Regions from separate parts of the Actinoplanes sp. NPDC051851 genome, predicted to be linked through region 1. Evidence: predicted binding sites of a transcription regulator. Region 1 holds the regulator's gene; the other holds the start of a gene.

What was found. The regulator HrcA, encoded in region 1, represses chaperone genes, less so after heat shock. The targets are predictions, from matches to a motif close to GGTTNGCACNCTCNNNNNGAGNGTGCNAACC.
Region 2: groL (chaperonin GroEL) is a predicted target of HrcA. The motif match lies at 1,604-1,634, and genes of this name have one in related genera.

Annotation. Positions count from the first base shown of each region.
Region 1 is NZ_JBFAYF010000027.1:72,369-75,719, reverse strand. Features, by position in the region: gene hemW (radical SAM family heme chaperone HemW) at 1-760, shown strand, start outside; gene AB0M08_RS24900 (DUF4870 domain-containing protein) at 783-1,160, opposite strand; gene hrcA (heat-inducible transcriptional repressor HrcA) at 1,284-2,306, shown strand; gene dnaJ (molecular chaperone DnaJ) at 2,341-3,351, shown strand, end outside.
Region 2 is NZ_JBFAYF010000011.1:54,298-57,648, forward strand. Features, by position in the region: gene thrC (threonine synthase) at 1-665, shown strand, start outside; gene AB0M08_RS13810 (GNAT family N-acetyltransferase) at 933-1,439, opposite strand; gene groL (chaperonin GroEL) at 1,825-3,351, shown strand, end outside.

The sequences.
Region 1 (3,351 bases):
TCGCGTCTCCCTCGGCATGCAGTCGTCCGCGTCGCATGTCCTGAGATTTCTGGACAGAGTGCACTCGGCGGGCCGGGCGCCCGAAGCCGCCAGGGAAGCCCGGGAAGCCGGGTTCGAGCACGTCAACCTCGACCTGATCTACGGCACCCCGGGTGAGACCGAGGAGGACTTCGCCCGCTCGCTGCGGACCGTGATCGACGCCGGGGTCGACCACGTCTCCGCGTACGCGCTGATCGTCGAGGACGGCACCCGGATGGCCGCCCGGATGCGCCGGGGCGAGCTGCCCTACCCCTCCGACGACGTCGCCGCCGATCGCTACCTCGCCGCCGAGGCCGCGCTCACCGCCGCCGGGTTCGAGTGGTACGAGGTCTCGAACTGGGCGAAGGAGGGCGGCGCGTGCCGGCATAACGAGCTCTACTGGACGAACGCCGACTGGTGGGGTCTCGGGCCGGGCGCGCACAGCCACGTCGGCGGCGTCCGCTGGTGGAACGTCAAGCACCCGTCCGCGTACGCGAAAAGGCTTTGGGAAGGTGTCTCCCCGGGTCATGCCCGCGAGGTGCTCACCGACGAGGACCGCCACCTGGAGGACGTGATGCTCCGGGTCCGCCTGCGCGAGGGCATCGCCCTGGACGGGGTGGACCCGGCCGGCGTCCGTCAGGCGGTGGACGGCGGGCTGGCCGTCGTCCGCGACGAGCGGATGATCCTCACGCTGGAGGGCCGTCTCCTCGCCGACGCGGTCGTCCGGGACCTGCTCACGTGACGTCTGCCCACGTGACGTCTGCTCACTTGATGATGGTCACGCTGAACGGATAGGTGAACGGCTCCCGGTTCGCGGCCTTGACACCCGCGATCACGCCGAGGATCGTCCCGGCCAGCCAGGCGACCCCCGAGACCACCACCCCGATCCCGACGCAGAGCGTCGCATATCCGATTAGTCCGACTATTGACCAGAGAAGCTGAAAATTCAGTGCTTTGATGGCTTCTGCCCGGACATAAGGCGACCGGTTGCCGTGCGCGAGCAGGGCGATCAGCGGGGCCACCCAGCCGCCGCAGCCGCCGAAGAGGAAGGCGCCCGCCGCGCCGCCGAAATGGGAGACGAGTGTCCAGGTCTGCTCGTCCGAGTTGTAGAAGGGCGCACCGTACTGTTTCGGGTCCGTCATGGCCGTCACGGTAGGGGCAATGGACAAGATCCGAAAGCAGTCCGGACTTTCGATCATCGCGCAGGTGCGCGGCGCGACGTAGACTGGCACTCTGTCCGCGGGAGTGCCAGAGGGAGGGGTCATATGAGTCTGGATGACCGCAAGCTCGAGGTCCTGCGGGCGATCGTCGAGGATTACGTCGAGACCCAGGAGCCGGTGGGCAGCAAGGCGCTGGTCGACCGGCACAAGCTGGGGGTCTCGCCGGCCACCGTGCGCAACGACATGGCCGTGCTGGAGGAGGAGGGCTACATCCGCCAGCCGCACACCAGTGCGGGACGGGTGCCCACCGACGCCGGCTACCGGCTCTTCGTCGACCGCCTCACCCGGATCAAGCCGCTCAGCCCGGCCGAGCGCCGGGCCATCGAGCGTTTCATGATCGGGGCGGTCGACCTGGACGACGTGGTGCATCGCACAGTCCGGCTCCTGGCGCAGCTGACCCGCCAGGTCGCGGTGGTGCAGTATCCGAGTCTCTCCCGCTCCGCGGTGCGCCATCTGGAACTCGTCCCGATCTCCACCACCCGGCTGATGCTCGTGATGATCACGGACACCGGCCGGGTCGAGCAGCGCCTGGTGGAGATGCCGGGTCCGGTCCCGGATCGTGACGTGTGGGATCTCCGCCGCCGTGTGAACGAGAAACTTGCAGGTCAGCGGCTTGCCGACACGCCGCCACTGGTGGCCGCGCTGGTCGACGAGTGCGAGCCGGCGAGCCGTGCCGCGATGGCCTGCCTCGCCTCGCTCCTGCTCGAGACCCTCGTCGAGCGGAGTGAGGAGCGCCTCGCACTCGCCGGGACGGCCAACCTGACGCGCGGCGGTGTGCTGGACTTTCAGGGCACGTTGCGTCCGGTCCTCGAAGCCCTCGAGGAGGAGGTCATCCTGCTCAAGCTGATCGGCGACCTGGAACCGCGTACCACCCGGGTCCGGATCGGCGACGAGAACGAGATCGACAACCTCCGGTCCGCGTCGGTGGTCAGCACCGGCTACGGTCCGGGCGCCACGATCGTCGGGGGCCTCGGGGTTTTGGGACCCACCCGGATGGACTACCCCGGCACCATCGCTACTGTTCGTGCAGTGGCACGCTACGTTGGCGACCTGTTGGCACAGAATTGACGGATCCGCGCAGACATTGAGGACTCCAAACCCCGTGGCCAAGGACTACTACGGAATTCTCGGCGTGAGCCGGGAAGCCACCGACGACGAGATCAAGCGCGCCTACCGCAAGCTGGCTCGGCAGTACCACCCGGATGTGAACCCCGATCCGGAGGCGCACGAGAAGTTCAAGGACATCAACGCGGCGTACGAGGTCCTCTCCGATGACCAGAAGCGCCAGATGGTGGACCTGGGCGGTGACCCGCTGGCACCCGGTGGCGGCGCCGGCGGCCCGGGCGGTCCCGGCGGGGCCGGCCCGTTCGTCGGTTTCCAGGACATCATGGATGCCTTCTTCGGCACCGCGGCCGGCGGTGGCGCCCGTGGCCCCCGCCCGCGCACGCGTCCCGGCGCCGACGCCATCCTGCGGCTCGAGCTCGACCTGGTGGAGACCGCGTTCGGCGTCGAGGCGCCGATCACCGTCGACACCGCCGTGCTCTGCACCCAGTGCTCCGGCGCCGGCACCGCGCCCGGCACCCACCTGGCCACCTGCGACGTCTGCTCCGGCCGCGGCGAGGTCCAGTCGGTGCAGCGCACCTTCCTCGGCCAGGTGGTCTCCTCCCGCCCCTGCCAGAACTGCCAGGGCCACGGCACGGTCGTCCCGAACCCGTGCCCGACCTGCGCCGGCGACGGCCGGATCCGCACCCGCCGATCGCTTACGGTCAAGATCCCGGCTGGCGTCGAGGACGGCATGCGCATCCGCCTGGCCCAGCAGGGCGAGGTCGGCCCCGGCGGCGGCACGGCCGGCGACCTCTACGTCGAGATCCACGAGCGCCCGCACGACGTCTACTCCCGCAAGGGCGACGATCTCCACTGCCGGGTCACGCTCCCGATGACGGCCGCCGCGCTCGGCACCCGGATGACCATCAAGACCCTCGACGGCGAGGAGAACATCGAGGTCAAGCCGGGTACACAGCCCGCCTCGACGCTCCGCATCCGTGGCAAGGGGGTCCCGCACCTGCGCGGTCAGGGCCGCGGCGAGCTCTTCGTCCACCTGGACGTCAAGACG
Region 2 (3,351 bases), on a different contig from region 1:
AGACCGACGAGTTCGAGGACACCGCGTTCGTGAACGTGAACGTGCGGCCGTTCTACGCGGAGGGCTCGAAGACCCTGGGCTACGAGGTGGCCGAGCAGCTGGGCTGGCGCATCCCGGCGCAGGTGGTGATCCCGATGGCCTCGGGTGAGCTGCTCACCAAGGTGGACAAGGCGTTCAGCGAGCTCGTCGAGATCGGGCTGGTCGAGGCGCCGGAGGGCGGCTGGACCGTCTTCGGCGCGCAGTCGGAGGGCTGCAACCCGATCGCCACCGCGCTGCACCACGGCACCGACGTGATCACCCCGGTGAAGCCGACCGGCATCGCCAAGTCGCTGAACATCGGCGACCCGGCCGCCGGGCCGTATGCGATCGAGGCGGTCCGCCGCACCGGTGGCTGGATGGACTACGCGAACGACGAGGAGATCCGCGCGGGGATCCGGCTGCTCGCCGAGACCACCGGCGTCTTCGCCGAGACCGCGGGCGGCACCACGGTCGCGGTGCTGAAGAAGCTGGTCGAGTCCGGCAAGCTGGACCCGGCGAAGGAGACGGTGGTCTACAACACCGGCGAAGGCCTCAAAACGCTCGACGCCATCGCGGAGCAGGTCGGCCCGACACACCGGATCAAGCCGTCGCTGCGCGCAGCCCGGGATGCTGGCCTGCTGGGATGACGTTCCGTAATCGGTCATCTGCCGATTGTTGAGAATTCCTTCCCTGGAGGACTTGCGCGCCGATCTCCGGATCGGCAGGATGCTTGTCGCGGGAGGACGCGACGCCGTACGAGGCCCCTCACCTGAGCTTGGCGACAATCTCCGAGGGACCCAACGACCCAGTGCTGACCCATCGCGGAGGCGCTGTGCGTCTCGTCCTCCCGACCAAACCTCTGGTCGACGACCACCTACAAGGGACCCCCGCCAGGGTGACATGTGCCGGGCGTGTCAGATCCGCCGGCGCATCTGCAGCTCGGTGAGGACCGGCACGGTCGGGTGCGGCAGCCGCACCCCGGTGTCCTCGAAACCCAGCTTCTCGTACGCCCGAACGGCGCGGTCGTTCCCGACCACCACCTCGAGCATGAGCTCGTGCCGTCCGGCCGCCGCGGACCAGTCGGCGACCGCCTCGACGAGTTGGGCCAGCAGCTTGCCGCCCCGGTGCGCCGGCGTCAGGTAGACCGCGAAGACCACCGTGACGTGCGGCTCATCCGAGATCACCGTGCCGCCGGCGTGCCCGATCAGCGGGTCACCGCCCGGGTCTGCGATGAACTGGGCGATCCCGTACCCGGTGGCCGAGGCCCGGATCCGCTGCCGGTAGCTGTCGTGTGACCGGGCCGCCGCCTGGGCCAGCGTCTCCAGGAACGCGAGGGGACTGTCCGCGAGCATCTCGAGGCGCAGCGCGCGCATCCGTCCCGCGTCGTCGGGCGTGACGCGGCGGACGGTCCAACTCTCCATGAACTCCTCCCTACCGGTACCGGCGGACAGGGGCAACTGTTCTGGAGCGAACAAGCCACAAAGAAGCAGGCCGGAAGATCTTTAGCGGGTTTCCGGGCCGCGCGCGGGGGTTTCGCGGGAAGATGGGGTTTCTTGCACTCGGCACCCGGGAGTGCTAAACAAGTGATTGGCACTCGCGACCTGTGAGTGCCAGCAGGTCGGGACGGTGGGGTTCCGGTCGCGGCGCTGCCATCGGTGCCGGGACACGAAACCGGTCGTCGCGGGCTATCCGGCTCGGCCTGAGGACGTCACATCGCCAGGTGGTGACGTCCGCAGACTTCCTCAACGTGCGGAGAGCGGGGCCGACGAGGCCCGGCACCGCGGATGTCCGGGAGGACAACGCCGTATGGCCAAGATCATCGCATTCGACGAGGAGGCTCGTCGGGGCCTCGAGCGGGGCATGAACCAGCTCGCCGACGCGGTCAAGGTGACCCTCGGTCCCAAGGGCCGCAACGTCGTCCTCGAGAAGAAGTGGGGCGCCCCCACGATCACCAACGATGGTGTATCCATCGCCAAGGAGATCGAGCTCGAGGACACCTTCGAGAAGATCGGCGCCGAGCTGGTCAAGGAGGTCGCCAAGAAGACCGACGACGTCGCCGGTGACGGCACGACGACGGCGACCGTCCTGGCGCAGGCGCTGGTCCGCGAGGGCCTGCGCAACGTGGCCGCCGGCGCGAACCCGCTGGGCCTGAAGCGGGGCATCGAGGCCGCTGTCGCCAGCGTCTCCGAGGCCCTGTCGCAGCTGGCGAAGGACGTGGAGACCAAGGAGCAGATCGCCTCCACCGCCTCCATCTCCGCCGGTGACTCCACGGTCGGCGAGATCATCGCCGAGGCCATGGACAAGGTCGGCAAGGAAGGCGTCATCACCGTCGAGGAGAGCAACACCTTCGGGCTCGAGCTGGAGCTCACCGAGGGCATGCGCTTCGACAAGGGCTACATCTCGGCCTACTTCATGACCGACGCGGAGCGTATGGAGGCCGTCTTCGACGACCCGTACATCCTGATCGCGAACAGCAAGATCTCCGCGGTCAAGGACCTGCTCCCGGTCCTGGAGAAGGTCATGCAGGGCGGCAAGCCCCTCGTGATCATCGCCGAGGACGTCGAGGGCGAGGCCCTGGCCACCCTGGTCGTCAACAAGGTCCGTGGCACCTTCAAGTCCGTCGCCGTCAAGGCCCCGGGCTTCGGTGACCGTCGCAAGGCCATGCTGGAGGACATCGCCATCCTCACCGGTGGCGCCGTCATCAGCGAGGAGGTCGGCCTCAAGCTGGACGCCGCCGACCTGTCCCTGCTGGGCCAGGCCCGCAAGGTCGTCATCACCAAGGACGAGACCACCATCGTCGACGGTGCGGGCAACGCCGAGCAGATCCAGGGCCGGGTCAACCAGATCCGCGCCGAGATCGAGCGCTCGGACTCCGACTACGACCGTGAGAAGCTGCAGGAGCGCCTGGCCAAGCTGGCCGGCGGCGTTGCGGTGATCAAGGTCGGCGCGGCCACCGAGGTCGAGCTCAAGGAGCGCAAGCACCGCATCGAGGACGCCGTTCGCAACGCGAAGGCGGCCGTCGAGGAGGGCATCGTCCCCGGTGGTGGCGTGGCGCTGGTGCAGGCCGCCAAGACCGCGTTCGACAAGCTGGACCTGGCCGGCGACGAGGCGACCGGTGCGCAGATCGTCAAGGTCGCGCTCGACGCCCCGCTGCGCCAGATCGCCGTGAACGCCGGCCTTGAGGGTGGCGTCGTGGTCGAGCGGGTTCGCAACCTCGAGGCGGGTCACGGCCTGAACGCCGCGACCGGCGAGTACGTCGACCTGCTGGCCGCGGGCATCATCGACCCGGCCAAGGTCACCCGTTCGGCGCTGCAGAACGCCGCGTCGATCGCC